DNA from 3 places in the Priestia sp. TRM10 genome. Region 3 is predicted to be linked to each of the others. Evidence: riboswitches for the same ligand, from Rfam matches in the RefSeq annotation. Region 3 holds a riboswitch; each other region holds the start of a gene.
What was found. Region 3 has a riboswitch for S-adenosylmethionine ahead of ACK3CR_RS11485 (hypothetical protein). Riboswitches for the same ligand answer to the same signal wherever they lie in the genome.

Region 1 (10,505 bases), 180 kb from region 3:
TAGCTGAAGTGCCGTTTGTTGTTGTAGATGAACCCGCTTGACCATCTACGGTTGAAGAGACTCTAAAGGAAACACCGTCTGTATCTCCACTATAATTCCAATTTAACACAATTTGATTGGAAGCTTTGTTGTATGAAGCGCTAAGACCTGATGGTTTCTTAACGTCACTGTCTTCTTTTTCCTCTTCTTTTTCTTCTTTTTTCTTTTCTTCTGCTTTTTTCTCATATGTTTTTGATACTTTAGAAGGCTCTGTACCTTTTACGAAAAGCTCTGTAACCTTTGCACTGTCAGGCGTATATTTACTCGCCAGACGACCTGGGTTTGCTGAGCCTTTTTCAACCGTTACTTCAGATACTGAGCTTGGTTTCTTAAAGTCTTCATCTTTTACATCTTCAGAAACGTGAGTCATTACTTTACTGAAGATTTGCTTCGCCATGCCAAGCTCTTGGCTTGTATCCATGTAGTACTTTCCTTTTTCAATGTTCTCATATCCTGTCCACACGGCAATCGTATAGTTCGGACTATAGCCGACAAACCATGCGTCAGGGGAGGCACTTGATGGAATATTATACTTTTCACGGTCGTCTTTACTAAAGTTTGTTGTACCCGTTTTTCCTGCCACCGTTGCATTTGGAACAGAAACAGCTTTACCCGTCCCTTTTTTCACAACGTCTTTTAACATATCTGTCACCATATATGCCGTATAATCGTGCATAACAGAGTCAGATTCAGGAGATAAATTCATAACGTTTCCGTCAGGGAATTCAACTTTTGTTACAGTATGTGGTGTATTATACACACCATTATTACCGAACGCGCTGTATGCTCCAGCCATTTGTGTTGGAGTTACACCGCCGCTAAATCCACCGATTGAGTAAGCTTCAGTAATAGGATCTGGTAGATTTAAACCAAGATTTGTTCCAAACTCACGAGCTTTATCTGCTCCAACAGCTTGGAATGTTTTGAGTGCTGGAATATTGTACGATTGTTCAAGCGCTTTTCGAATTGACACAGTACCATGATAATTGCCACCATAGTTTCCGATATGCGTACCATCTGAATACTCATACGGTTCATCTTTTAGCTGATGGTATGTGGACCATTTTAAATTTTCAACAGCAGGTCCATAATCTAAAATTGGTTTAATGGTTGATCCTGGTTGGCGATTGACTCCTGTTGCAAAACTTAAGCCACGCGCAACCCGATTACGTCCCGCACCAACGGCACGTATCGCTCCCGTTTTAGTATCTACAACAGTAAATCCTGCTTGAAACTTGTCATCAGGCCAGTTGACCATGTTGTCTGTTGATAAAAGTTCATCAACGTAATCTTGCGCATCTGTGTCAAGCGTTGTATGAATTTTAAGACCAGCAGAATAGACGTCTACATCTGTTTTTTGTTTTACTTCTTTTACGACTTCATCAATAAATGTCGTATATTCCCCATCTGTCTCTTCCTGTTCGTCAATCGGAATTAAACTTTTTGTAACAGGCACTTGTTTAGCTTTTTCTACTTCTTCTTTTGAAGCAAAGCCGTGTTTCGCCATTAAGTTTAATACTGTGTTTCGACGCTTTTCAGCACGATCAGGATGTGTATAAGGATCATACGCTCCTGGAGCTTGTGGAAGACCAGCAAGAAGGGCAGCTTCCTCAAGCGTAAGCTCGTCTAAGTCTTTTCCAAAGAAGAACTCAGCGGCTTTCTTGACTCCGAACACTTGAGAGCGCGCATAGTCAATTTTATTTAAGTACATAGCTAAGATTTCTTCTTTTGAATATTTACGTTCAAGTTGAAGAGCTAGCCACATTTCCTGTACTTTTCGAGTGACAGTTTTTTCAGGAGTAAGAACAGACATTTTAATAACCTGTTGGGTAATTGTACTTGCTCCTTCAGCTCCAAATCCACTCGTTACGTTCGCAACAGCCGCTCCACCGATTCGGTAAAAGTCAATTCCGCTATGTTTATAAAAGCGTACATCTTCTGTTGCAATAAAAGCATTCTTAACCTTATCTGGAATCTCGTCATATGTAACAAGCTCTCGCTTTTCACCGCCGAGTTCCGTTATTTCCTTGCCGTTCTTGTCTAGAATAACTGAGGAAACAGGGTCAGTTAACTTTGCATCGTCAAGCTCTGGAGCGGTGCTTGCGATATAAGCAAACGTTCCTACCCCAATTACGAAGCAAATAACGCCAAGTAGAAGAATGATAGCTAGTACGCGTTTAAAAAGGCTCTTTTTTCCTTTATCGCCTTTTTGTTTTCCTCTTCCTCGCTTTGAATTTTCCTTTTGTTTTCTTCGCTGTTCGCGAGAACTATATTGATCAGACATTTTCATTCCTACCTTTCAACGAATTGAAAAGAGAATCAACCACTATAATCATACCTATTGATAAAAGAAAGTCAACAATTAACTTAACATAAAAGGGGAATATTAAGAAGCTAAATTTTAAAATAAAGCTCGTCAACAACCTTTAAATAGGGAATTCTAGGCTGAAATCCAAGTTCAATTAGATGTCCATCTTGTGCAATACTTTTTTTCGGAATGGACTTTCTCCCGCCTTTTTTCATGTCGTCCCACCATTTTAGAAGATGATATGCTTCATACAAGTATATTTCTTCCACAGAAGAGAACATTAAAATAACGAAACAAATGCCATTTTGTTTCACAACATTGCTCATATGTTCAATTTGATGATCATGAAAGTTTTGAAGTGGGAAAGACGTTTTGTTTTTTGTTTCTTTGGCTTCAAAATCTAAATATTTTCCTTTGTAAACGCCGTTATAGTCCGTTGTTGAAGCTTGTTTAAAGTAAGCTTCTTTAATAACTGCAGCACTTCTTTTCGGATAGTTTACGTTTACAATTTGAATGGGCGTTGGCTTTTTGTGAACAACAGCAATGCTATGGTCTAAATAATAGCTGTTCGTTTCATTTAAATCATCTTCAAGCGTCATCCCACGATTGCTGTAAATATGATTTCCTTTTTGCTTAGTATGGTTTATCTCTGCTTTCTGATACGCGCGACCGTTTGGATATCGAATCATGAATGATTTCCCCCCTTTAAATTTAACGCCCCACAAAAAAATATATTATATATCATAACAAAAATCATAAGTCCATAGTTACAAAAATATGAAAAAGGTCGTTTGTTAGAAAGGAGGGAACAGGAATGAACGAGCAGGAGATTGTTGATTATATTATAAAAGAAACGGAAAAAGCAAACATAGACAACATCTCAAGAACAGAGGCATACTATACATATTTTAAACGTCATGAAGAAATAGAATGGGCTTTCCTTGCAAGTATGGTATCCCGCAATGCAGGATGGAATATGTGTGATTTAGAAGGAGCGTATTTTTCTTTTGCTTTGAAGAAAAACCTAAGAAAACGTCTTTTTTTAACATATGAGCGTGCCAATTGGCTCATTTTCAAAGATGCATACCCACAGCTTTTACTTTATGAATTATCAAAAAAGAAGAAGAAGTCGCTTTTTTCATTGCTTTCTAAGTTCGATGTTCATTCTTTTATGGAAGAAGAGTGGACTCGTTTTTGGGAGGAAGGAAAGAAAAAAAGGCTCGTCCATGCGCTCATTGTGAATGAACAGCATATTATCCAACAACCTGTTATTTCTCATCCTGTTTATCAGAAAAGAGTGTTTTCTCGTCCTTTTTTCAAACTTCAAGAAATGTTGCATTTTAGCTCCGTTCTATTTCCAACAATGCAAGGAGAGCTTTATGGTCTTTCTGTATATAACTTTTTAAAAGTTGAAGAGCGTATTGAACTAGGGATAAAGCTTTCAGAACTTCTTTTTCACAGAGAGCTTTTTACTTTATTTGATGATTTTGCTTCTTCAACTCCTCATACAGGATCTCGTTATGATTATGAACAATACTTTAGAGAAAGAGGAAAAATAGCCACCCCATATCTTCGTTCTGCATTTAGACCTGTTGCTCATCATGAGACGCAGAGAGATAAATGGGTTGAAAGCAAAGAAAAGCTTGAAAGATGGCTAGTAGATATGCCTCTTGTTGAAATTGTGAACATTACAAGATGGTATAAAAAGAAACAAAGGATGCTTCACTTCTATATGTTAGTAGAAGGAAGAATTAAAGAGCTCATAAAAGGAAAATAAAAAAGGACACCAACATAATGTTGATGTCCTTTTTTTATGATATTAAGTAGAAGGACGATTTGGTCCATCTTGTTTTTTGCTCATCTCTGTTGAGTTTCCTGCATCCATTTGTTGATCTGCAAGATTTTGAGCAGCGTTATGTTGTTTTTGAAGTGTTTGTTCAGTGCTGTCATTTGTGTTGTTTTCGAAACGTTCTTTCATTGATATCCACCTCCAATCGTTAGTATGGTCGATTATCTGAAAATCATACATTTTAGAAAATGTCGAATAACCGTTAAAAAGAAGATTTATTTAGCGAATCAAAACTAGTTTTGTCAGCGAGAAAGGGAGGAAAGAAAAAAGAAAGAATAAATAGAAGAACATAGCGTAGAGGAGGAAGACAAATGAATAAAAAATGGGTTCGTAAAAGTGAGCTTTTAGGTCTTTTGGATCAGGCGATTGTAGGTTTAGACGAAACTGAAAAAGAGCTAGGAAGACGAGTAAGCGAAAAAGCGAAAGAACAGCCCACTGCGTCAGAAGAAATGCTGTCTTCAATCAAAGCCTCTCTTTTAGAAATCGAAAAAGCAGTTGATGAACTAAAATATGTAAAAAAGTCTGAATATCGCATCGCTATCGCAGAATCAATTTAATGTTACAACTTTTTATTTCCATGTTACAATAACCTCTTAGAGGTGATTTGATGTCCAACGTTTATAAGCTTACTGAAAAGCTTCTATCTTATAATGAAGAAGCTTCTAATAGATTAAAGGTTGTAAAAGCGAAAGAACAATCAGCAGATTTTTATGAGGAAGTAAAGCCATATGCTGAAACGTTTTTTTCATTGCTTGATGAATGGGAAAAAGCTGTAAGGAAATGGATTCTAGAGACGAAACCCAAATATGTTCATTTTACTCAAGTTGATGCAGCAACTGAGAATTTACACAATGTTATTTTGCAATCGTTCCATAAAGATACAAGAGCTAAACAATTTAGCAAAATGTATATATCAAATAAGTATTTTTTAGAATCTATTTTAGCAGAAAGAGAAAAAGGAGCTTAATAAAAGCTCCTTTTTGTAGGAAATATAAAAAAAGAGAGCGCTTACTTTATTAAGCGCTCTCTTAGTATTAAGGAAAAGTTAAATTAGTTGCTCCATCTTGTTCAAGTGCATACATCACTTTCTTGTACTCGCTAAGACTCAATTCCCCTTTTAAATACTTGCGCCTAGCAAAATCGAGTAGCTGATCGTGATTTTCTGGTTCACATTGTTTTACGTCAACAAAACGGTTACGAAGTGTTTCAACTGTCATTTTAAACTCCCCCTTACCCCTTTTTTATAGTTTAACACAATAATCGGCAAGTTCCTTTTGTTCGAAAAATTTAGAATTCCGACAAAAAATGACAAAAAACGATAAATTTCGTATTCACGTCTGCCTAGGCTGTTTACATAGTATAAAAATGAAAAGAGAGGGGGAAGAACGGATGAGAAGAGTTCATCAGTACAGATATGCACCTATTCAAAATTACGGAAATCCCTATTTGTATCAAAGTCATCCATATGTAAACAACACTCAGTTTGTAGATGTCCCTTATACTCCTAACATGTACAATCAACATATAACAACCGGTGGATATATGCCACAGCAGAATATGTATGAACAAGGTCAGCCCCACTACTATCCTAAGCAGTGGATGCAAACAAAAAGTCAGCCACCGCAAATTTTAGCACAGTTTAAGAACAGCGATGGTACGTATAATATGGATAAAATGATGAATACAGCAGGTCAAATGATGAACGCTGTTAACCAGCTATCAACGGTTTTTAAAGGTGTTACGTCGATTTTTAAAGTATAGGAAAAAGCCGGGTATTCCCGGCTTCTTAATGTCATGAAACTGTCACAGGAACAAGGTGATAAAAGATTTGTAACTTTGGTATACTAAAAACGTAAGCACATAAAAAATGAATTTGGACATACATAAATAAAAACAATACAAAGGAGACGATAATATGATGAACTCTCCACTCGGTGGAATGAGGTTTGTAGGACTCATTGAAGGGCTTTCTCTCTTAGCTCTTTTAGGAATTGCAATGCCGCTTAAGTATATAGCAAATATCCCTGAAGTTGTAACAGTTGTTGGTTCTATTCATGGGGGATTGTTTGTTTTATATATTTTAATGGTTGGTTATGTCACGATGAAAGTACGTTGGTCATATAAATGGATTGTAAGTGCTTTGTTAGCATCTGTTATTCCATTTGGTAATTTTATTTTAGATACAAAGCTACGCAAGTTCTCAGCTTAAAAAAGTCATCTCAAAAGAGCTTTTACCAAAGGTAAGAGCTCTTTTTTTTAAAAGCATATTATTATGGAAAGTGTGAAATTTGTAGTATGTTTGAAAAAAGAGTGAAGGGGGAAAAAATGTGAGGAAAGCTTCAGAACTCGTAGAGGAAGTTAAGTTCCAAAAAAAAGGCTCTTCATATTCTCTTATTCACCTGCCAAGAGAATTAAAAGTAATAGGAACAGGGAGAAGTGCGTGGGCTTTTAAAGTGAAAAATGAAAATAAAGTGATTAAACTATTTTTTCCTTCGTTTGATCACTTAGCGCAAAAAGAGGGAGAAGTGTATGAAAAATTATCACATTCTCTCACTTTTCCTGAAATATATGAAGTTGGACCAAACTATATTGTAATGGAATATATTAAAGGCAAAACGTTTTATCAGTGTTTAACAACAGGTGTGAGAATTCCTACAAAAGCAATTGAAGAGGTTGAAAAAGGACTTGCCTTTGCACGCTCGAAAGGATTAAACCCTTCAGATATTCATTTACACAATCTTATTCTAACGCAGGATAAAGAAGTTCGTATTATTGATGTTGTACGCTATACTCAGAAGAAAACATGCTATCAGTGGCGCGATTTAGCAAGAGCTTATCGCTATTTTTATCAAAAATCTTATTTCCCAAAAAAGTTTCCAAAATGGTTTTTAGAAGCAATTGCTTATTTATATAAATACTGCAAACGTCTTAGTCAGTATCGAAATAATAAGGAGCTGAAATAATCATGGGAAGATTGAGCAAAATTATCAGATTACTGAAGAATCCTAAAGTCCAAAGAGCTATTAAAAAAGGTGTTCCAATTGTAAAAAAAGAGCTTCAAAAGCGTAAAAAGAGATAGAAAGGAACAAACTCACAAGATTAGATGTTCCTACGTTTGTCTATAATGATAAAAATAAGATAGAGGAGGAATAAGGCAATGGACTTTCCTTTATATGAGGCAACAAAAAGCGTAGCAGAATACAATGAACTAGTGAGTGAAAGATTAAGAAGATGGGACTGCACTGTATATTCCATCACTGCTTTTTTATATGAGTAAAAGAAACAGCAGAGACATTCGTTTCTGCTGTTTTTTTAATATATGCTTAAAACAGGATATAGTAGAAAATCCTTTTGAATAGTGTGTATATTTAACCTTTTTAGAAAACTTCGTTGACAAACACTCATATTTTTACTAAAGTAAGATTAATTACTTAACAAAATCAATGAATTATAAATTTACTCTTATCAAGAGTGGCGGAGGGACTGGCCCGATGAAGCCCGGCAACCATCAAGTAATATACTTGAACGGTGCCAATTCCTGTAGAACAAATTGTTCTTACAGATGAGAGATTTCGGATTAGCCGCTCTTTCATTTGTAAAGAGTGGCTTTTTTATATTGAGGAAGAAAGGGAGAATATTATGCATATTGAAACAGAGTTAGTAAGATCAGGAATGAAAAGAGATGCTGCAACAGGTTCACTTACAACGCCAATTTATCAAGCATCTACGTTTGAACACCCTCGTTTAGGAGAAAGCACAGGTTACGATTATTCTAGAACAGCCAATCCTACTAGAACATCGCTTGAAGAAGCAATTGCGGTTCTTGAAAAAGGAGAAGTAGGAGTTGCTTTTTCATCAGGTATGGCTGCTATCTCAGCCATTTTCCTTCTTCTTGAAAAAGGCGATCATCTTATTATCTCAAAAGACTTATATGGTGGAACATATCGTATTCTTGAAGATATTGTCAAGAAAAATGACGTAGAGGTTACATATGTTAACACTGAAAATTCAGAAGAGATAAAAAGAAATCTAAAAGAAAATACAAGAGCTCTATTTATTGAAACACCAACAAATCCACTTATGCACGTTACAGATTTGCATGAAGCAATTGCTATTGCAAAAGAACATGATCTTTTAACAATTGTTGATAACACATTTATGTCTCCATATCTACAGCAGCCACTTGTACTTGGTGCAGATCTTGTTGTACATAGTGCAAGTAAGTATATAGGCGGACACAATGATGTTATTGGTGGACTTGTTGTTAGTCGATGTCGTGAGCTTGGTGAACAAATTCGCTTTTATCAAAATGCTATTGGTGCCATTCTTGGACCACAGGAATGTTTTCTCCTTCTTCGTGGCTTAAAAACATTGGCATTAAGAATGGATCGCCACGAGGAAAATGCTTTGAAAATTGCTCAGTGGCTTGAAGAACAAGATTTGATTGATAAAGTATTTTATCCAGGATTAGAAAGTCATCCAGGCTATAACGTAATGAAGAAACAAGCAAAAGGCTTTGGAGGAATGCTTTCCTTCTCTGTAAAAGAAGAAGCCCTAGTGCCTTTCTTATTAGAACATCTTCAAGTAGTTACGTTTGCTGAGAGCCTAGGAGGCGTTGAAACATTAATTACGTTCCCTGCACGCCAAACACATGCTGATATTCCAGAGGATGTTCGAAATGAAATTGGAGTAACGAATTGCTTGCTTCGCTTATCAGTTGGTATTGAGCATGGAGAGGATTTAATTCAAGACTTTAAGGAGAGATTTGATGAGTACAAAAGATCAGAAGTTCAGCACAAAGCTTATACACGCTAAAACTCACGTTGAAGAGCCATTTGGTTCTGTCAATGTGCCTATTTATCAAGTAACTACGTTTAATCAGCAAAAAAATAACCGATACGATTATTCTCGATCAGGTAACCCTACACGAGAAGCTCTAGAACATACTGTTGCATCCTTAGAAAATGGAACGTATGGATTTGCTTTTTCATCAGGTATGGCTGCTATTTCTTCTGTTTTATGTTTGTTAAAAAGTGGAGACGAAATTATCGTTTCACATGATGTATATGGGGGAACATTCAGAGCGGTTACACAGCTCTTCACTAATTTTAATATTAAAGCTGTGTTTGCTAATACAACAGATATTAAAGAAGTAGAACAACGTATTACAGAAAAAACAAAAGCGATTTTATTTGAGACTCCATCAAATCCGTTCTTACACGTAACAGATATTAAAGAAATTGTGCGCCTTGCAAAAGAATATGATTTATTTACGATTATGGATAACACGTTTATGACGCCATACTTACAAAAACCGCTTGATAAAGGCGTAGATATTGTCGTTCATAGCGCAACGAAATATCTTGGAGGTCACAGTGATGTTGTAGCTGGAGTTGCCATTACAAATAGCGAAGAGTTTGCTGGGAAAATTGGGTTTGTACAAAACGCTTTTGGAGCGATTTTAAGTCCTAATGATAGCTGGCTTCTATTAAGAGGGATTAAGACACTAAAAGTACGTCTAGATCAGCAACAAAAGTCAGCTTTAGAGCTTGCGCAGTGGCTAAGTGATAACTCACAAGTAGATGAGGTGTATTATCCAGGACTTCCATCTCACCCACAGCACAAATTAGCAAGTGAGCAAGCAAGTGGCTACGGGGCTATCATTTCCTTTAAATTAAAAGATAAAGAAGTAGCAAAAGAGACGCTTAATCATGTTGTTCTCTCTTCAGTTGGGGTAAGCCTTGGAGCAGTAGAGAGCATTTTAACGCATCCTGCTACGATGACTCATGCAAGCATGCCTCTAGAAGATAAAGAAGAACGAGGCATTACAGAGCATCTTCTTCGTATTTCAGTTGGCCTTGAAGATGTTGAGGATTTAAAAGAAGATTTAAAACAAGCATTTGAGAAAGCGGAAAAGGCTTTTTCATATAAATAAAAAATAAACGTCAAGGAATTCATTCCTTGACGTTTATTTTATCGCGTCATAAATTTGTTCATACAAAGCTTTTAATGCTTGTTTCGTCTCATTTTCTAAAGAAGACTGTTCAATTCGAGTAAGGGCAGTTGTAAGCTGAACTTCTTTTGATTTACGAATACGAGGGTGCGACCATGCTGAACTTAAATCTTCTTTTATAAGCTCTTTAAGTTTTTCTTCAGCTTCTTTATAGGAAGAAAGCTGGCGGTTGTTCCAAAGAGATAAATAAGCTTTTAATAAGCCTTCATAATTCATTTTAATAGCTCCTTTGTGAAAAATAAAAGCTGCCAGAAGGCAGCTTTTATTTTAACTTTATTCAGTTTGCGAAACAAGCT
Region 2 (10,505 bases), on a different contig from region 3:
TAATCCAACATTCACTTTAAAAGTAGAAATGATAGCTGGAAAAGAGCTTGGTAGGATGGCTTCTTTAAAACATTGAAGTCGTGAAGCATTAAAAATACGAAGGACTTTTACATAGTTAGGATCCACTTCTTTAAATGATGTATAAATAACAATGGTAGTAATAATCACAGAAATGAGAGCCCCCATAATTAGAATGGAGGAAAAGTTTGGTCCAATCGCAACAATCAGAATCGGCCCGAGCGCTACTTTAGGCATCGCATTTAATACAACAAGATAAGGATCAAGAATTTTAGCAAGCTTTGGTGACCACCAAAGAAGCGATGCAAGTAAAATCCCAGCAAGTGTCCCAATTAAAAACCCAAGCAGTGTTTCAAAAAGAGTGACGCTTGTATGCTGTAATAGAGAGCCATCCATCAGCTTTTCAATAAAAAGCTCACTCACTTTAACAGGGGAACTGAAAATAAGCGGATCTAAAATTTTTGTTCGTGAACCAACTTCCCATAGAACAAAAAAAGAAACGAGGATAAGAAGTTGAAAAAGACGAACATAAACTTTTTCTCTTTTTAAGGTACGCAAATACTGTTCATGAAGGAAGGCTGTATTTTTATTATTGTTCAAGATGTTCAAACTCCTTCCAAATGCGTTGAAATAAGGCATTATATTCTTCATGTTGACGTGCTTCAAGCGGTGATAAGCTCCGTAAACTTTGAGGAACGATAAATGTTTTAGAAAGTCTCCCTGGGTTTCTTGAAAGAAGAAAAATACGGTCGCTCATTGCAATGGCTTCACCAATATCGTGTGTAACAAGAACGGCGGTTTTATTGAAATTTTTTAACGTTTCCCCAACAAGATCTTCAAGCTTTAATTTGGTTTGAAAATCTAACGCTGAAAAAGGTTCATCAAGCAATAAAAGCTGTGGATTCGTAATGAGTGTACGAACGAGTGAAACACGCTGCCTCATCCCACCTGAAAGCTCGCTCGGATAGAGGGATTCTACATTTGGCAGTCCAACAGTTTCTAAGAGAGCTGTCGCCTTTTCCTCCCATTCTGCTGACGTTTGCTTTTTGATTTTAGGCCCAAGAAGGACATTTTCTTTTATCGTTTTCCAATTAAACAAATAATCTTGTTGAAGCATATAGCCAATTAAGTCTTTATGATCTTTCATTTTTTGATCTTGGATAAGTATGCTCCCTTCTGTTGGAGAAAGGAGCCCAGAAATGATAGAAAGAAGCGTTGTTTTCCCACAGCCACTCGGTCCTAAAAGAGAAATAAATTCGCCTTCTTCAAGAGTGAATGAAATGTTCTCAAGAACGGAAGTAGCCTGCTTTTTTGAGAAGTACGTATGACTTATGTTTTGAACATCAAGAAATGTCATTTTTTATCGCCTACTCTTCCATAGCCTTTTTGGCTATCTTCGTGTTCACAAGTTTTGTATAATCCACATTTTTAGGTAGTTCGCCTGCTTCTTTCATAATTTCCTCAAGCTGATTCCACTCTGCTTTGTTTAGCAAAGGATTTTTTGCATAGGAATCTTGTGACTTGTAACGATCAACAACAGTTTCAATTGTTTCTAAGGACGTATCTTCAAACTGAGGAGCAATCTCTTTTGCTACTTCCTCTGCACTGTGCTCATCAACCCATTTTTGCGCTTTATAAAGAGCACGTGTGAATTTCTCCATCGTTTCTTCATTTTCAGTAAGGTAGCTTTCTTTCGCCATAAAAGAAGTGTAAGGAACTTTGCCTGATTCGGTTCCAAATGAGGCAACAATATGGCCTTTTCCTTGTTGTTCAAAAATACTTGCTGTTGGTTCGAAAAGCTGGACATAATCACCTGTTCCTGATGCAAAGGCATTCGCAACGTTTGCAAAATCAATATTTTGGATAAGCTCTAAATCTTGTTTAGGATCAATATTATGCTGCTTTAATACATACTCACCAACCATTTGTGGCATGCCACCTTTACGCTGACCGAGAAATGTAGAACCTTTAAGCTGTTCCCATGAGAAGTTCTCTATTTTTTCTCTTGCTACTAAAAAAGTTCCATCATTTTCTGTTAACTGTGCAAAGTTAACGACAGGATCATCTGCTCCTTGAGATTGCACATAAATGGATGTTTCAGAACCAACGAGAGCAACATCAATGCCGTCTGATAGTAAAGACGTCATTGTTTTATCTCCGCCCCACGTTGTTTTTAATTCAACATCTAAACCTTCTTCTTCAAAAAAACCTTTGGAAACAGCCACATACTGTGGAGCGTAAAAGATAGAATGGGTTACTTCCCCAACTCTGACCGTTTTTTTCGTTTCTTGACTACACCCAAACAAACTTAAGCAAACTAAGAGAAGAGCTATAGATAAATAAACTTTACCTTTTTTCATCATGAAAGAGTAAACCTCCTTTAAAAAGACTTCTTTTGTCTATATTGATAAAATATGAGGAGGAGACAATTTGTGTGAATGCCTAGAAAAATTATTTTAAAGGATGATGTTTTTTGCTAAATGGAACGGTAGTTAGTAAGCAGCGATTTCCATCACCAAATCCGCATGTACTCCTTCATATTGTGGAATATATGGTGGATGGACTGCGTGTTAAAGGACTTTTGGCAGAGCCTGTAGCTAACGGAAGATACGACGGTTTTTTATATTTGAGAGGAGGCATTAAAAGCGTTGGCATGGTTCGAGTTGGGCGAATTGTTCAATTTGCTTCAGAAGGATTTGTTGTAATGGCCCCTTTTTATAGAGGAAACCAAGGGGGAGAAGGAAATGAAGATTTTGCAGGAGAAGATCGTTATGACGCGCTGAGTGCCTTAGGAGTGCTTGAGCAACATTCAAAAGTAGACAAGGATAACATTCACGTTTTTGGGTTTTCAAGAGGAGGAGTAATGGCTCTTTTGGTTGCTGAATTATCCGATACCGTTCGCTCTCTTGTATTATGGGGAGGTGTAACAGACATGGTGCTCACCTACAATGAGCGAAAAGACTTGCGTAGAATGATGAAGCGCGTTATTGGAGGAAGTCCAAATAAGGTACCAGAGGCTTATAAGTGGCGTACTCCTCTTTATGAAGTGGATCAAATTTCTTGTCCTGTACTGCTTATACATGGAGTACATGATGAAAATGTCTCAGTGCAACATGCTTACAAATTAGAAGAAAAACTCAAAAAGCTAAATCATACATATGAAGCATGGTACTTTGAGGGGTTTACACATTACTTTCCACCACGTGAAAATCGCCGAATTGTTCATTCACTTACAAGCTGGATGAAGAAGCATTCAAGTCTTTCACAGGTTTGATAATTTGATATAATAAAAAAAAAGAGGTGATTTTTATGGGTATGCCAATGGAGCTAAACACGATGATTGTAACAAAAGGCAACGAAGAAAGAATAGGGGAGAACGAGTTTGCACTTAAAAAAAGTGGATACCGTCTTTACCCACTTGATATTCCAATTGACATCCGTACGACTAAAGAAGGCGAAAGTCGAGGACGAGCAATCATAAAGAAAATAGAATGGTTCAAAGAAACGACTTTTTTAACATATGAGTTCATTTCCTTGAATTCTACAAACTAAAAGAGCGAGCGCTGTTGCGCTCGCTCTTTCGATTAAACGATTGGTCCACCAAGCTTTTCAATCTCAGAATTGTTTGTTGAGAATTTTTTAAAATTCTCTTTGAATTGATATGCAAGCGTTGTTGCTGCATTTTTATATTCATCAGGGTTTTTCCACGTTTTGAAAGGCTGCAGAACTTCATCTGGCACTCCAGGAACATGCATCGGCATATGAAGCCCAAAAATACCGTCTTGCACTGTTTCTACATTAGCAAGTTCACCTTCAAGTGCTGCTTGCACCATTGCGCGTGTGTAAGCTAGGTTCATACGTTGGCCAACGCCATAAACGCCGCCAGTCCATCCTGTGTTTACAAGGTAAACGTCCACACTGTGTTCTACAATTTTCTTTCCAAGCATCTCAGCATATACAGTAGCAGGAAGAGGAAGGAATGGAGAGCCAAAGCACGTAGAGAATGTGGCTTCAGGTGCTGTGACACCTCGTTCTGTTCCTGCTAGTTTACTAGTGTATCCGCTTAAGAAATGATACATAGCTTGTTCTTTTGTTAGTTTGCTAATTGGAGGTAGCGTACCTGTTGCATCTGCTGTAAGAAAGATGATTGTTGAAGGGTGACCTGCAACACTTGGTTTTATAATATTATCAATAGACTCAAGTGGATAAGCTGCTCTTGTATTTTCTGTTAGTGCGTTATCGTTATAGTCTGGAGTTTTTGTTTTTGGATCTACAAAAACGTTCTCAAGCACTGCTCCAAAACGGATAGCATCAAAGATTTGAGGCTCTTTTTCTTTTGTTAAACCAATACATTTAGCATAGCATCCACCTTCAATATTAAAGACGCCAGAATTTGACCATCCGTGCTCGTCATCTCCAATAAGGCGACGGTTTTCATCTGCAGAAAGGGTTGTCTTTCCTGTTCCAGATAAACCAAAGAAAAGGGAAACATCACCTTCACTGCCAACGTTCGCTGAACAATGCATTGATAAAATATCTTGCTCAGGAAGAAGGAAGTTCATAACAGAGAAAATGGATTTTTTCATTTCCCCAGCATATTCTGTTCCCCCAATTAAGATAATGCGCTTTTCAAAAGAAATAATAATGAATGTTTCAGAGTTTGTTCCATCTATAGCCGAATCTGCTTTGAAGTCAGGTGCTGATACAATTGTAAACTCAGGTTTATGAGTCTTTAAATCTGCATCTTTGTCAGGACGGATAAATAGCTGACGCGCAAATAGATTGTGCCATGCATATTCATTAATAACGCGAAGAGGAAGCTGGTATTTCTCGTCTGCCCCTGCAAAACCATCAAATACAAAAAGTTCATCTTTTTTCTTTAAATGATTTACAACTTTCTCATATAAACGAGAAAACGTATCAGGAGCAATTGGTTGGTTTACCTGCCCCCAATTGATTTTTTTTTCGACAGAAGCATCACGAACAACAAATTTGTCAAGAGGAGAACGCCCTGTGTACTTTCCTGTTGCAACACTGACGGCTCCTGTTTCTGTTAATATACCTTCTTTACGATCTAAAATACGTTCAACAAGAGAAGGTGTTGCAAGGTTATGTTGAACAGACGGAAGCGTTAATAGTTCAGTTAATTTTGTTGACATATCGACAGTACTCATAAGCAATATCATCCTTTTTTCATAACGTTTTTATTTTAACTTAAAAAGAGTATAACACATTTATTTAAATAGTCTATACTAATTTATGAAAAAAGTGCATCGCTTTACTGATATTATATTAGATAAATAAATTTGTAATAAGGGTTGAGTGTTATATTGTTTCTATAATTTAAAAGTGTTATACAATTTAAATTTGAATTTTATTCTTTTTCGTTAGATGACACAAATTCAAAGAAACTAGGGATATTGTGTAAAAAAGGAGTTTGCATTTTCTCAAGCATTTTGAGTTTTAATTCTTGTTCTAAATCTTCTTGATAAACGGGATGGGCTTCTTTTACAAGGCTTGCAATCTTAGGTTGAAGCAGATTGAGAACAGCCATTTTATATTGTTTCTTAGTTTGTTCGTTCAAAATTATCCTTCCTTTCTACCTTGCAGAAGTGCACGAAGTTGGGATACTTCGCGTTCTAAATTTTCCATGCGCTTCTCAAAACGGGATAACAAGTAGAATGTCATTGCTATTGGAAATCCTGCATGCTGGATAAGAGAGACAATACTTATACTTTCCATCATATTCTAGACCTCCTCAGTTTTCTTAGGGCATTTTTTTTCATTTTTGAGATGGCTTGGGGAGAGACAGCGAGCTTTTGAGCAATTTCAACGTTTGTTAAACAAACATAAAAATGTAGATAAAGAACGGTTTTTTCGCGTTTTGTAAGCATTTTGACACAGTGATAAGTGTATTCGTTTGTAATACATTCCTCTATATGTTCCTCATGCTGATGATAATAATTACAAAAACTGTCATCTTTGATCATATTTATTCTAGGCTCTCTGTTATTTTCAAACACTGGTTTATCCAATATAAAAGAGTGAGTATATTCATATTTTTGAATCTTCTTCTTAAACGTGATAGCTTCTGAAGAAAGAAATCGAGAAAAGTATGCGACAAGTCGAACTTCCTCATAAAAACATTTAAAAGCTTGATCAAGCTCTTTTTTTGTTTGCTTGCTTGGATTTTGCTGGTAGTTCTCAAACTTTCTTTGGTGAGAAGCTGAAGAGAAAAAATGCTTTAATAAGGAGTTATTAGGCAAAGAATGAAAAGGTTTCATAAAAAATCCTCCTAACCGGAACGTATGTTCTTTTTTAGGGTAAAAAAAATATGCTGCTAGAAAATCTGCCTATAGTAAAGTAAAGAGGAAAGTTCTAGTGAAAAAACAACCATCTTTTTTAAAAGTTTACCTTATTATAGCTATCTGAAACAGAGTCTTTCTTCCTTACTCTCTGTGATAGATAGGAGGAGAGGAACGATATCCTAGACTAGAGAAAAAAGAGTTTTCTCTCTTAAATGAACCGGATAACGTATTAAGGAAAAGGAAGTTCCTAAAACGTATTGACACTTTTCCCTTTTGTACGTTAAGATAAGTCATTGAACGGATACTCTCTTATCCCGAGATGGTGGAGGGACATGGCCCTATGAAACCCAGCAACCGTCATCAATTAAAGATGAAAAGGTGCTAACCTGACGCAAGGGAAACCTTGATCGATAAGAGCGAAAGGCAAACTTTGACGTTAAACCTTTCCTCAAGCTAGGAAAGGTTTTTTTATATGTGTGTAAGAGGGAACTTTATTTACAATAATAAGGGAATGAGTACCGTATCATAGATTTGCTACCTTTAGAAGGAGGAACAAAGATGTCAGTTAAACGTCGTTTATTTACTTCTGAGTCTGTGACAGAAGGCCACCCAGATAAAATTTGTGACCAAATTTCGGACTCAATCCTTGATGCTATTTTAGAAAATGACCCTAATGCTCGTGTTGCTTGTGAAACATCTGTAACAACTGGTTTAGTATTAGTAGCGGGGGAAATTACAACTTCTACTTATGTAGATATCCCGAAAATTGTTCGTGAAACAATTAAAGGAATTGGTTACACTCGTGCAAAATATGGTTTTGATGCTGAAACTTGTGCTGTATTAACATCTATTGATGAGCAATCTGCTGATATCGCTCAAGGTGTTGACCAAGCTCTTGAAGCTCGTGAAGGATCAATGTCTGAAGAAGAAATTGAAGCAATTGGAGCAGGAGACCAAGGTCTTATGTTCGGATTTGCTTGTAATGAAACAAAAGAGCTTATGCCTCTTCCAATTTCATTATCACACCGTTTAGCTCGTCGTTTAGCAGAAGTACGTAAAGAAGAAATTCTTCCTTACCTTCGTCCAGATGCTAAGACACAAGTAACAGTTGAATATGATGAAAATGATAAACCTGTTCGTATTGATACAATTGTTATTTCAACACAGCATCATCCAGAAATTACGCTTGAGCAAATTCAACGTAATGTAAAAGAATATGTTATTAACCCAGTTGTACCAGCAGAGCTTATTGATGAAGACACAAAATATTTCATCAACCCAACAGGTCGTTTTGTAATTGGTGGCCCTCAAGGTGATGCAGGTTTAACTGGACGTAAAATCATTGTTGATACGTATGGTGGATATGCTCGTCATGGTGGTGGAGCTTTCTCTGGTAAAGATCCAACAAAAGTGGACCGCTCAGCAGCATATGCAGCTCGTTATGTAGCAAAGAACATTGTGGCTGCAGGTTTAGCTGACAAATGTGAAGTACAGCTTGCATACGCAATTGGTGTTGCACAACCTGTATCAATTTCAATTGATACGTTCAAAACAGGCAAAGTATCTGAAGAAGTACTTGTTGACGTTGTTCGCAACAACTTTGATCTTCGCCCAGCGGGAATTATCAACATGTTGAACCTACGTCGTCCAATCTATAAGCAAACTGCTGCTTATGGACACTTTGGTCGTACTGATGTTGAACTACCATGGGAATTAACGGATAAAGCTGAAGCTCTTCGTACTCAAGCCCTTGAAAAGTAATCAAAAAAAGCTTGTCACTAAATTAGTGACAAGCTTTTTTTATATCTCTCTTCTCAAAGCAGAGAGGACATTTGTTTTTGTTGCTTTACGAGCGGGTCTTAATCCTGAAAGAACCGCAACGCTAGCGCTAATAACTACAGCGATAATAATGAGTGAAATCGGAATATAAGAATAAGTGACATGGAACGAATCATCCGCTCCTTCACTTAATACAGAAGTAAGAATCATTGGTAGAATAGCATTTGCCCCAAAACTTACAATGTAGGACACAATAATTCCAATAATAGATCCTAAAACTCCAATAAAAGCACTTTCCATTAAAAAGATTTTTTGAATAACTTTTGGTTGTGCACCAATCGCTTTCATAATCCCAATTTCTTGAGTTCGTTCTGTGACAGCCATTGTCATTGTATTAAAGATACCGATAGCTGAAATAATTACAGCGATAGTTCCAACAAATACTAGTCCAATTTTGAAAGCTGTAAAAAACTTGTTAATATTATCAAGCTGCTGTGTAACAGAGTTTGCTTGATAACCTTTATCTAAAAGCGCTTGTGTTAATTGCTCTACATGCTCAAATTTATCTGCAAAAACAGCTAAGTCTGTTGAAAAGCTCTCCTCTTCAACTCCGAGAACGTTTGAGAAATCACTTAGAAATGAACTGCTTATAAAGATGTTAGAATCAACAACCCAATCGTTTGGGTTTTCTTTCGCAATGCCTACAATTTTAAAAGTATAAGATTTCTTCTCCTTTACTTTCCCAGTCTCTTCGTCTGTATTAGACACCTTTAGAGTAATGTTTTTATTTAAGACATTTCCTTGAAACCCTTTAGGTTGTTTTAAATCATAATTTGCATTTTGTTCAGACTTTTTTAGTTCTTGTTCAAACTTTTCCTGCTCTTTCTTAGACCAAAGCTGGCTTGCAAAATTATAGCCAACAATAACTTCATGTGACGAAGTTGGCATCCGTCCTTTTGAAAGACTCATTCCTGCGTTTGTTTCTTGTTTCATATTCGTAAAAATGAGAGAAGAGTTCTCGCTAGATCGTTCATCAAGCATTGTTTGAATAGGTTCGTTAACCGTTGTACGTTCAACAATAGCTTTGACATTTTCGTTATCTTTTAAGTCTTTTTTTAAGTCACCACTTAAATCTTTTGTATTCTTTTCGCTACCATAAATAGGAATCTTTGTAACGATCTGCTGTGAGAGTATTTCGTCTGTAACTGTTTTTTGCATTCCAAAACCAATTGAAGCAAGAACAACAAGAAATGCACACGACATTGCTGTTGCTAGAACGGTCATAAAGACACGGAGTCGGTTTTTCTTCATATTTCGTTTAATAAAACTAACTTGATCTTTAAAATTCATTTTTTACATACACCTTCTTTACGTAGTACACCATCGTGTAAATGAAGCTTATGATGTGCAATAGAGGATACTTCTTCATCATGAGTAATCATGACAAATGTAATTCCGTATTGTTTATTTAACGTTTGAATGAAAGAAAGAATAACTCTCTCAGTCTCTGAATCTAAGCTTCCTGTTGGTTCATCTGCGAGAATAATAGAAGGGTTCAAAACAAGTGCCCTTGCGATACTGACACGCTGCTGCTGTCCTCCTGAAAGCTCATTAGGATAATGGTTACGGTGGTTCTCTAATCCAACTGTTTGTAGAATTTCTAAAACTTTTTGTTTTCGTTCAGACTTGCGCATACCTTTTAAAGTAAGCGGCAGTTCAACATTTTCATATGTAGTAAGGCTAGGGATAAGTTGAAAGTTTTGAAAGATGAACCCAAAATGCTCAAGACGAAACTGAGCCCATTCCTTTTCATTGAAGTTTGTGACCGTTTGATTATTGATTTCAATGGTTCCTTCTGTTGGGGCAATGTAGCCAGAAATTAAGTTAAGAAGCGTTGATTTACCAGAGCCACTTTTTCCAACAATACAGGTAATTTCACCTTTAGGAATGTCCATAGAAACATCTTTTAGGACAGGAACAGTCTCTTCTGTTCCTTTTTTGCCAATTTTAAAAGAATGAGAAATGTTTTTTATGCTAATCATGCTTTTTCCTCTCTTTCATTTTATAAAATAAAATCGTTATAAGTGTATTAATATAAATAGTACAGTTAATACTGTATGTTGAAGAAGAGAGAAAGTCAATACTTTTTTCAGCAGAAAATATAAAAAGAGATCCTCGTTGATAACGAGGATCTCTTTTTAAGCAAGCTTACTTGTGGTAGAAGCAATTGAAATTGTTTCTTCATACTGAGTAAGAAGGTTGGTGAAAATCTGATCCCATGTTTGAGTAAGGGCGTAATGACGAGCTTCATTTCCCATTTGCAGTCGATCATGATGCCTTGTTAAAAGATAGGTCACTGCTTTAATAAACTCATCAGGGTTAGTAGGGTCACATAAAAAA
Region 3 (10,505 bases):
CAGGAAGGTATTACGTATACAACAGCGTTTTCTGCGGTATTTATCGCTGGTCTTATTTTTCTTGTCCTTTCTCTAACTTCTTTTCGAGAAAAATTAATTGATGCAATTCCAGATAGTTTAAAGAACGCTATCACAACCGGAATTGGTCTTTTCATTGCTTTTATCGGCTTACGAAATGCTAATATCATTGTTGATGATCCAACAAACCTCGTCAAACTAGGAGATTTAACAGAACCAGGCACTTTCCTTACCATTGTTGGACTTGCCATTACACTTCTTTTAATGGCATTACGTATAAATGCAGCCCTTTTCCTCGGCATGATTGCAACCGCAGTTATCGCTCTGTGCACAGGGCAACTTTCATTTAAAGAGGGATTTTTCTCTTTCCCATCATTACCAGAGGGACTTATTGTTTTTAATCCTATTACAGCACTGAACGATGTCATTACACACGGCCTTTATGCTGTTGTATTCTCTTTCTTGCTTGTTACGATTTTTGATACAACAGGCACAATGGTTGGCGTTGCTCAAAAAGCAGGACTTATGAAAGATGGAAAGATGCCTCGCCTGCGTCAAGCACTTCTTTCTGATTCATTTGGAACAACATTTGGAGCAATGTTCGGTACAAGCCCAACAACAGCCTTTGTTGAATCATCTTCAGGAGTTGCTGCTGGAGGCCGTACAGGGTTAACAACATTAACGGTTGGCATTCTATTCATTGTTGCTGCTTTCTTCAGCCCTCTTGTAGGAGCTGTTTCAGGAATTGCTGCGATTACATCACCTGCTTTAATCATCGTTGGAAGTTTAATGATGGAATCTGTTGCTAAGATTGAATGGAAAGAACTTGATGAAGCTTTTCCAGCCTTTCTTGTTATTTTAAGCATGCCTTTAACATCAAGCATTGCAACAGGTATTGCACTGGGTTTCATTTCTTATCCCCTGATTAAACTAGTAAAAGGAAAAGGAAAAAGCGTTCACCCTCTTGTTTATATTTTTGCGCTTTTATTCTTTATTCAACTTATGTTCTTTTCCCATTAAAAAAGACAAACGAGCCGTTCCGCGGTCCGTTTGTCTTTTTTTATATAACGGTTCATCTAAACTTCCACAGATAACAATTGTTTTACTACAAAAATTTGGAAACGTTTTTTTCACTACAGCAACCAAACTAAATAAAAAAGCGGATGATCCGCTTTTTATTGGTCTAAAAAGTTTTCTACAAATTCTTGATAGTTTCTTCTTGGATATGAACGATACATATTGCTAAGAAGACGAATAGGATCGCCAAAAAAGAAACGTTCATACAATGTTTGACGTGTACCAAAAGCACTTAGAGTCATATCCCATGCAAGGCGGAAGAGTTTGACACGTTCATATCCTCCTTTTGAAAAACTTTGCAAATAGTAATTAAGCTTTTCTCCCATTTCAGAGTCAAAATCAGCTTCTGTTGGAAGAGTAATAAGACCGCTTGCACCAAGGAGTTCTACTATTTCAGTTAAGCGGGGATATGTGTTAGAAAAAAGAGTTACAGCAACATAGAGAGGATGTACGCTCGGAGCCATAATACCAAACTGATCCTTTTGAGCTTCTGTTTCTGATGTCAAAAGCAATCCTCTCATTGTTTCTAAAGCGATCACAATTTCACTTATCTTCGCTTGCACGTGCTGATATTCACTAATATTAATAGTATCTACAATTGACTGTGCTACACCTAATGTAAATTCCAACTTAACAACTTGACGGGACACAACTTGATGAAGAATAAGGGCAACATAGCTACTTCCCAAAAAAAGACTTTCCGCTGCTTGTTTATCTTCATAGAAAAAGAGCCTCTCCCACGGAACTAAAACATTGTTAAATATAACGACTGCATCAAGCTCATCAAAACGCGAACTTAATGGATAATTAAAAGAGGAAGAATGATAAGAAAATGGTTCTCTGCACAAGAACGTAAGTCCTTCTGTATTACTAGGAATTGAAAAAGCAAAAGCTCCTTTCTCATCCAATCCTTTTCCACCCGTTGAAAAAACGAGAAGTTCATCCGTAAGACCACCTTGTGTAGCAAGTAATCTTGCTCCTTTAAATAAAAGACCGTCCTTTGTTTTCTTCACTGCCTGAGCTGCAATTGGTTCCTCTTCTAATTCTTCATAATAAAAAGATCCTCTATTAACCTGTGGACTTACATATGTGTGTGTAAAAGATAAATCGAGATTCTTTGCTTTCTCATATAGCTGAACAAGGTTCTCACTACCTTGTTTATGCTTCTTTTCAATTAACGAAGCTCCTGATGAAAAAGCCATAAGAGCTGTGTTCATATAATCAGGGGCCCTTCCCATCATCCCACCTGATTTCCTAGCCCAAAGCTGTGTTGCTTTTCTCCTCTTTTCTAAATCTTCCTTTGTTTTCGGTTTCATAAAAGCTGTTCCGTACGTTTTTCCTTCTTCAGAATGAGTAAGGACTGATTTATGCTCGCCATCTTGCATGTCATAAAGTCCCGCTTTGCTTTTTACAACTCCTTGAAAAGCACTGTGCTCACTAATGTCTCCTTTTACTTTTTCTCCTTTTACCCATACATCATTTCTTAAAAGGTTTAACCTTGTAACAAACTCTTTTCCATCTATGATTCCCAAAGAAACCCGCTCCTCTTCACTGTTATTGTCTTCTATATCGTATTCACTCTTTTAAAAAAAGAAACAGAATATACAACCTAAATAAGATAGAGAGGACTTCAAACAAAAAAGATGGTGAAGAGCCTATAAGTCTTTACTTTTAAAAGGAGAAAAGTGATGAAGCAGACTTTATTAAAGTTCACTTATAAATATGTTTACTAAGCGAACATAAATAAAGAAGAACATCATTTAAAATCTGTTCTTCTTTTGGTCTATTTTCATCTTTTGATTCTTTTTAAAGCTTCTAAATCTTCTTCTACAGAAAATATTTTCTGCTCTACAATCGTTTTGCTGTCTTCAATTCCCTTATTATAGAAATAAGCTCCGACATTTTCTTTTATAAAATAAAAAACTGTTTCAGCGGCAAGTTCTCCTATTTCTTCTCCTCGTTCTTCTAGAAAAAAGCGTTGAATTTCATCAATCACTTCTGCCTTTTGTTCTTTTGATAATAAAATTTCCATACAGTGTACCCTCTCTTTTCTAGCTTTCTACTATTGTTCTCTTCAATGTACCAGGAATCTTGTTTATTTAAAACATTCTTTTACAGTCATGTGTAGCAAATCCATAAGAGGACCAAATGAATAATTAACATCAAGTCGTTCTGTCCACTGATGCGCGTCTCTCCCTCTAGGACCTAAGTTAAAGACAGGTACTTTAAACTGTTCTAGGTCAGAAAATGGAATATCATAGCCTTTCTTCCACAATGGCATGTTGTGAACAAGTGGCAAGAAAGTTTCTAACGCATGATCAAGTCCAACATAGCTAAGGTCTGAAATGCCTCCAAAGTAAAGCTGCTTATGAAACGCTATCCCATACTTTTCTGCACCTGTTTTTGTTAGTATTTGAACAAGTTTTTTTATAAGCGGATGATCATCTGTACATACAGCAGGATAGTATGGTGGTGCGAAAAACAGAATAATCATTGGGGAAAGCTCTTTGCATAAAAGAGCAAGCTTATTCAAAATAGCCGTTGTTTGTTCCCTATGATCGAGAGAGGACGTCTCATGTTGTACCTTCTTAATTAAACTATCAACGTGTTCCTTCCCGTAAGTATCCACTCCATATTTATAAAGTTTCTCATACGTAAAAACGTGAACATTTACAGACCTTGGAGTAGAAGATTGCATCATTCCATAATGAAAAGCGCGATTATTATAGTGCTTCTCTACTTCACGAGCTGCTTGCTGAGCACTTTCTAATAGCGAAGAAACAAACTTATCCATCGGCTTCTTCATCACTAAGAAATTATAAAGAGATAACGCTCTGTTTGGGGTTTGTGTTGAATACTCTTTCTTTAAATCTCCCTGAGACAAAATAGTTGGAGGAGGACTTACTTCCCCTTCAATCACTTCACAATAGTCTGTATTAAGCTCTAATGCTCTTGTAAGCTCACTAACAAGTAAATTAGCGTTAAGGCCTGCAAAAGGCTCTCCAACATGACTTTCTTTTCCATAGCAAAAGAAACCTGGCAATACCTTTCCAATCGATCCAACATATAAATAATCTTTCGTATCACCAGGATAACGACTGAACATCGGTTCTCCATTTAAGACTAGAGAATATTGAAAACTGTGTTGTTTTGCAAAATCAAGCAAAACAGGTACTGCTCTTCTCATTCCTACCGAACTTACTTCTTCATCTGGAACAGATAAAAACAACAGATTTCCTTCAAAGTCTCCATTTGTCGCTCGTTCAATGAGAGACATTTGAGTCGCCATTCCGCTTTTCATATCCATAATTCCACGTCCAAAAAGCCATTCTCCTCGATCTAAGTCTTGGCGGACTTCAAATGGTACAAGCTCACGCTGCCCATAAAATCGTTTTGTTAGTTCAATGGGGTTAAAGGCAGCATCTTTCCAAATCCCATATCCCTCAACTCCAACAACATCATGATGATTAACAAGAATAACCGTTTTATTTGTTTTTCGACCTTTTACAAAAGCAGTTACAATAAATCTGCCGTCTTCCGTATCATGTAATTGAGCATAAGAAGGGTGTTTTCTGAAATATGGAAGCTGTAGAAACTTACGATGAATAAACTTGGCCATCTCTCCTTCTGCAGAGCTTCCAGTAATACTCGGAACGGACACAAGTTCACAAAGAAGGTCGATGAGCTGTTGTTTTGTTTGAAAGTAAGTTTGCCCTTTCATGTTCTCCCCCCTGTTCGACGTTTTAGAAAGCAATGTTTATGCTGCTATAATTAAGCCCATTCTCCGCTATCTTCCTTTTTACGTCAACCACTTTTTAAAGAAAGAAAACCAAATAAAAAGAGCAGCTCTTTCACTTGTAGGCTGCTCTTTTTTCTTATTTTGCTTCTAAATAGTCCAAGATATGATCAATTAGTTCTTCACTGCTTTGATCGCTTCCATATTCAATGGAATAATCCATGACCGTCGCTCCTTCCTCAATTTACCTTTTATATAAGATAACACAGTTTTTGACTGTTTAGGATGTATATTTTTTAAAAAATTTCGACAAATTTATTTTGCGCTACTCATAGCGTTTTTACAAACATCCTATAGAGGTAGTTTGCTCACTTTATTATACGTGATGAATACTAGATTCGTTCTCGCTTTCTAATAAGAGGCAAGCACTCTTTCTTTATGCTCAAAGCCGACTCTCTGAAGCTTTTCTAAGAGAAGGTTAGACACTTTCTCATCATCACTTCTCTGTAGGTCCTTATAATCAATAGCTACTGAATATGTACAGTCACAATCTTTAGCGATAATTTGAATAAATGTCTCAAGGGAATGAATATAAACTTCTGACACCACATTTTCTAAATTTTTTTCAACATAAGCTTTCCACTCGACATGTTTCATTTTATCTCTCTCCTTTTAATATACTTTTCGACAAAGGCAAAAGAAAAATGCCAATCGCTAAAAGCGATTGGCATCTTTTCTCTGCACATTTATCACTCAAAGCGTTTGCTTTGCTGGTAGTAGCACCTTGCATACGCAGGTTGCTGTGGAATCATTGAGCCAGTTCTCTTATCCACTCTTGATAAGTTGTATATTTTTCTATTGTTAATAAAGTTGACTGTCTTAATAAACAATATATGTTTGTGAATAATGGAATTATACCAACTATTCTTCACTTTGTAAATGAGCATTTTGAGTAAAAATGAAAGAACGGTTTGAGCATATGTATCGATTTCCTGATATTATTAATAAGAAGTTATCGGTGTAACCTTGACCTTCACCTTAGTTTACATATACAATGAAAATTTGTAGAAAGGAGTTTCAATATGTATCATTTTAAAACAAAAAAGCATAGTTTCAATTACACGATTCACCAAGTTCAAAATACAACAAACGTTCAAATTTCAGTTTGCAAAGATGAAGGGGTTCTGCTTACTGTACCGAAAAGTTTTACAAAAAGCAACCTTCAATTTGTATTAGCCCGCAAAGCTGACTGGATTGCTGAGCAGCTAGGAGACGTTCAAACTTCTGAGGAAAATCATCATCAAGATGAAGAAAAGATAACAGAAGCAGAAAACGTTGTTAAATCTGATAAAAAGAAATCGTTTCAATCTGGAGAGCGTTTCTTTTACCTTGGACGTCAGTACCGTTTAAACATCGAAACAACTGAAGATACTCCATCTTTCGCTTTTAAATATTCAAAATTCACAGCACAAATTCCAACAAGCTGGGATGAAGCAAAAACGAATGAAGAAATCTTTACTATGTTAAAAGAATGGTACATAACAAAAGGCCATGATAAATCAAAAGATATTTTAAAAAGCCTTAACCCTCTTTTAACAAACGATGTAGCTTCTATCACATGGGAGGAATCGCCTAACCTTGTTTCTTACAACAACGGAGATGTAAAAGCAGATTGGCATTTGCTTATGGCACCAATGGCAACAATTGAAGCTGTTATCGCGAAAGAAGTGGAACAAAATCCTTCTTCCCTTTTTGAAGACTATAATGAACGCTTAGAGTGGCTAAAAGAACATACGCTCTCTCTATAAATTAAAGGAGTAGTAGAGCTGAAATGGTTTCATACTTATAATTGAGGGGTATAAACATAAAAATACTGATCCACCTAAAAAGGAGAGTTTTTTTATGAAAGGACAACGCTATTTTATTTTAGCTCTTGTTTTTGCTCTTATCGTTGCTATTTTAGCTATTGTAAATGATGAACCCGTTCAGTTTAACTACGTATTCGGTACACAAGACTGGCCACTGATTCTCGTTATTCTTGGCTCTGCTGTATTTGGTGGCGTTGTAGCTGTATCATTGAGTTTGGTTAAAATCATTCGTCTTCAGAGTCAAATCCGTCAACTTCAAAAAAATGGAGCATCAGTACCTCCTTCTATTGAAGCTGACAAAGACCATCCAACGGCCGCAAAAAAGAAGGAAAAAGAAATATCTTCTTCCGAAAATAAAAATGTTGGTATAAAGAGCAGGCTAAATAAATAAAGATGTAGAAGGTTAGTACAGGGAAATGTACTAGCCTTCTTTGTGTTGCATAGCATCCAACTATCTTTATTAAAAGGAGCGAATTGTAGCTTGACAAAAAGTACAAAAAGCGAACTTTGGTCTTATGTAAAAACCATCATATTAGCTATTATTTTATCCTTTTTTATTCAACATTTCTTCTTCCAACCTTATACAGTAAAAGGGGATTCAATGCTACCTAACTTAAAAGATGGAAACAAAATTGTCGTCAATAAAGTAAACTATAAGTATGGAAAGCCCCAGCGAGCAGATCTCGTCGTTTTAAAATCTCCCGAGCATAAGGAAGAATATCTTGTAAAGCGAATTGTGGGCCTGCCTGGTGAAAATATCTCGTTCAAAAACGATGTTCTTTATGTAAATGGACAAAAAACAGCTGAACCTTATTTAAGCAAAGCAAAGCAAGAAAAATTACCCTATGAACAAGTAACGAATGATTTCACCCTAAAAGAAATAGTAGGCCTAGCTAAGATTCCTAAAGACTATGTCCTTGTATTAGGCGATAATCGTCCTATAAGCAATGATGGGCGCCATTTTGGGCTTATTAAAATCGATAATATTGTTGGGGAAGTGAACATGAGATATTGGCCGCTGAATAAGATCAGTTTTATGCATTAACTCTTACCTCCCTGTTTTTTTACATAACTGTAATATTATTTTGATACCGAATTTACGTTTTTCCTTTATACTAAAAGTAGCAAAAGCAATTAGAGCAAGGAGGAATTTTAATGCTACTTTTCCGCTCCCTTATTGCGTTTTTAGTAATCTGTTTTCTGACTGCTTAGCTTCCTGAAAACGGCTCTATTCCAATGAAAAACACCTTATTTACGAAATTAAAAATAAGCTCTATATAAAGAAAGCCATTCAATATGAATGGTTTTTTTCTTCTATATATTGTTTCCATTCCCCCCATACCAAATATGAAAAAATCGATATAATACAGCAAAGGAGATGATTATTATTCAAAATTTGCCTTTTTATTCTTATGAAGAAGCTTTATCAAAAGTTCAGACAGGCGATATCTTACTTTGCTCTGGTCATTATATGATAAGTCGTCTCATTGGATTTTTTTCACGTTCTTCTTTCAGTCATGTTGGGGTTATTGTCAAATGGGAAAACCGTATTCTAGTAATGGAAAGTGTTGAGGATGATGGTGTACGTATTGTTCCACTCTCCCACTACTTTAAAAATTATGAAAATAAAAATGAAAGCTATAGAGGCAAACTATTTATCGCTAGACATGATAAATTTATGAGCGATAACGTCTCAGAAGAAGAGAAAAAAAGACTAATTGATAAAGGGATTTCCCTTCTAAATAGACACTATGATAAATTTGAAATTCTAAAAATTCTACTTCGTATTGTATTTAAAGTTCCTAACTATAAACAAAACAACCAATATATTTGCTCTGAACATATTGATATCCTTTACAAAGAAGCAAATATTACCCTTGCCCCATTACAGTGTCGCCCTCTTTTTCCAGAGCATATTGCAAAAGATAAAAGCATTACATTTCTCTTTCGCCTTCTGTAAAAGAAAATAAATTCCTTTTTCTTCCCTACTCTTTTATAATAAAGAGTGAATAGAGCAGCGGGAGGAATAACTAGATGCAGTATCGACGTAATGAAGGTTTTCGCTTTCAATTCGAATCACCGGTAAAAGGGCTTTTTTCCATTATTCGGCGGAATGGTAAACAGGTGCAAAGCAGAAGCGGCAGCGTCACAGTTATTGACATAAGCCCAAACGGACTGCGCCTTCAATCGCCATTAGAACTTCCTATTGAAACCAATCAAAAAATTGAAATTAACGTTTCTTTCACAATAAATAGTACTAAACTTTCTTATAATGGGACAATCCTTTGGAAAAGACCTGTTCAAGAAAGTTTTCAATATGGAATTTCACTTGAAAATGAGGAAGATGAACGCCAAGAAATTATTGATGAAATTAAACTTTATCAGAAACGCTTAAAAAAAGAGTAGTGTACAAAGCTAAAAGTTTTGTACATTACTCTTTTTTCTGATTTTTCTGTTTATCAAGCGTTCTATAAGGCTAAATAACAAGAAAGACAATTGAAAGGAGAAAGGAGAAATGGTCAAAAATCAAACGAACACAAAAATGAAAAAAGCAACGATAGCTACTGCTATGGGAAACGTTGTAGAATGGTATGAGTATGGCGTATATAGCTACACAGCAGGAATTATCGGTACTCAGTTCTTCCCTTCTGGCAGCACAACAACTGCCTTTTTATATGCTTTTGCTCTTTTTGCAATTTCCTTCTTTTTTAGACCGCTTGGTGGTATTATTTTTGGATCTATTGGAGATCGATTAGGTCGAAAAAAGATTTTGACAATAACAATCGTTCTTATGTCGCTTTCAACAGCAGCTATTGGAATTATTCCTAGTTATGAATCATTTGGAATAGGGGCTACTATTTTGTTAGTTGTAATGCGAATGATTCAAGGTCTAGCTGCAGGGGGAGAATATGGAGCAGCTACCGTTTTTATGACAGAATCTGCTCCATACAAAAAAAGAGGTTTATTTACAAGTTTCCTTGAATCTGGTGTGCTTTTTGGTTATATCATTGGAGCAAGCTCTGTTGCTCTTCTTACCTCCATCTTAAGTGCAGATGCTATGAATCTATGGGGTTGGCGCATCCCGTTTATCTTATCTCTACCTTTAGCCTTAATTGGTATGTATTTACGTACAAAAGTAGATGACACACCCGTTTTTTCTAAATTACAGAAGGAAGATTCTTTATCCGAAAAACCGTTTAAAGAAATGTTCTCAACTGCTCGGAAACCTCTCTTGACAACTTTTTGCTGTATTGCTTTTGCAAATGGAGCATACTACACCCTTTTAACTTATCTCCCTTCTTACTTTGAAACCGAAATTGGACTTTCGGCAAGCAGTTCCTTACTTATAACCATCATCGGAATGATCTTTATGATTTTTCTTATTCCCTTTGTTGGCGTTTTAAGCGATCATTTTGGACGCAAACTTTTTATGTTTTTATCAAGTATCCTGGCTATCATAAATGCTGTGCCTATTTTTTGGCTCATCAAGGATGGAGGAAACTTCGGACCTCTCTTTGGCTTTTTATTATTAGGAATTCTTGTTTCGCTTTTCGTTGGTGCTCAGCCTGCAGCTCTTCCGCCTTTATTTCCAAGTCGGGTTCGCAACAGCGGATATTCGTTTTCGTATAATATCTCCACAGCTATATTCGGAGGAGGAGCTCCTTTTATTATTACAGCTCTTACTTCCTTATCTCAAAGTTCGCTTACTCCTTCCTTCTTTCTTGTAGGAGTTGCTATTATAGCTGTGATTGGGCTTTTATTTGTTCCTGAAACAGCCAAAAAGCCAATTCACCAAGATGGCATTG

Region 1: it holds a riboswitch for S-adenosylmethionine, as region 3 does, so the genes downstream of both, ACK3CR_RS12425 (trans-sulfuration enzyme family protein) here and ACK3CR_RS11485 (hypothetical protein) in region 3, are expected to answer to the same signal.
Region 2: it holds a riboswitch for S-adenosylmethionine, as region 3 does, so the genes downstream of both, metK (methionine adenosyltransferase) here and ACK3CR_RS11485 (hypothetical protein) in region 3, are expected to answer to the same signal.

What each region holds. Positions count from the first base shown of each region.
Region 1 covers NZ_JBJZOT010000013.1:213,368-223,872, forward strand. Annotated here, with positions in the region: gene ACK3CR_RS12375 (transglycosylase domain-containing protein) at 1-2,323, opposite strand, end outside; gene recU (Holliday junction resolvase RecU) at 2,434-3,036, opposite strand; gene ACK3CR_RS12385 (DUF2515 family protein) at 3,162-4,124, shown strand; gene ACK3CR_RS12390 (hypothetical protein) at 4,167-4,325, opposite strand; gene ACK3CR_RS12395 (hypothetical protein) at 4,508-4,753, shown strand; gene ACK3CR_RS12400 (DUF1798 family protein) at 4,804-5,163, shown strand; gene yppF (YppF family protein) at 5,231-5,413, opposite strand; gene ACK3CR_RS12410 (YppG family protein) at 5,586-5,957, shown strand; gene ACK3CR_RS12415 (DUF3817 domain-containing protein) at 6,112-6,405, shown strand; gene ACK3CR_RS12420 (RIO1 family regulatory kinase/ATPase domain-containing protein) at 6,524-7,159, shown strand; SAM riboswitch class I at 7,656-7,765, shown strand; gene ACK3CR_RS12425 (trans-sulfuration enzyme family protein) at 7,836-9,011, shown strand; gene ACK3CR_RS12430 (trans-sulfuration enzyme family protein) at 8,965-10,131, shown strand; gene ACK3CR_RS12435 (hypothetical protein) at 10,165-10,425, opposite strand.
Region 2 covers NZ_JBJZOT010000015.1:1,404,330-1,414,834, reverse strand. Annotated here, with positions in the region: gene ACK3CR_RS24060 (ABC transporter permease) at 1-618, opposite strand, end outside; gene ACK3CR_RS24055 (ABC transporter ATP-binding protein) at 608-1,375, opposite strand; gene ACK3CR_RS24050 (ABC transporter substrate-binding protein) at 1,386-2,378, opposite strand; gene ACK3CR_RS24045 (alpha/beta hydrolase family protein) at 2,492-3,292, shown strand; gene ACK3CR_RS24040 (DUF2584 domain-containing protein) at 3,328-3,570, shown strand; gene pckA (phosphoenolpyruvate carboxykinase (ATP)) at 3,603-5,192, opposite strand; gene ACK3CR_RS24030 (hypothetical protein) at 5,393-5,602, opposite strand; gene ACK3CR_RS24025 (YvrJ family protein) at 5,605-5,763, opposite strand; gene ACK3CR_RS24020 (sigma-70 family RNA polymerase sigma factor) at 5,760-6,302, opposite strand; SAM riboswitch class I at 6,633-6,743, shown strand; gene metK (methionine adenosyltransferase) at 6,885-8,087, shown strand; gene ACK3CR_RS24010 (ABC transporter permease) at 8,127-9,455, opposite strand; gene ACK3CR_RS24005 (ABC transporter ATP-binding protein) at 9,452-10,147, opposite strand; gene ACK3CR_RS24000 (glycosyltransferase family 4 protein) at 10,304-10,505, opposite strand, start outside.
Region 3 covers NZ_JBJZOT010000013.1:33,481-43,985, reverse strand. Annotated here, with positions in the region: gene ACK3CR_RS11505 (NCS2 family permease) at 1-1,038, shown strand, start outside; gene hpaB (4-hydroxyphenylacetate 3-monooxygenase, oxygenase component) at 1,194-2,627, opposite strand; gene ACK3CR_RS11495 (DUF2164 domain-containing protein) at 2,885-3,127, opposite strand; gene ACK3CR_RS11490 (M20/M25/M40 family metallo-hydrolase) at 3,191-4,816, opposite strand; gene ACK3CR_RS11485 (hypothetical protein) at 5,243-5,488, opposite strand; SAM riboswitch class I at 5,575-5,676, opposite strand; gene ACK3CR_RS11480 (YgjP-like metallopeptidase domain-containing protein) at 5,914-6,639, shown strand; gene ACK3CR_RS11475 (LapA family protein) at 6,734-7,090, shown strand; gene lepB (signal peptidase I) at 7,181-7,744, shown strand; gene ACK3CR_RS11465 (YiiX/YebB-like N1pC/P60 family cysteine hydrolase) at 8,078-8,659, shown strand; gene ACK3CR_RS11460 (PilZ domain-containing protein) at 8,734-9,105, shown strand; gene ACK3CR_RS11455 (MFS transporter) at 9,215-10,505, shown strand, end outside.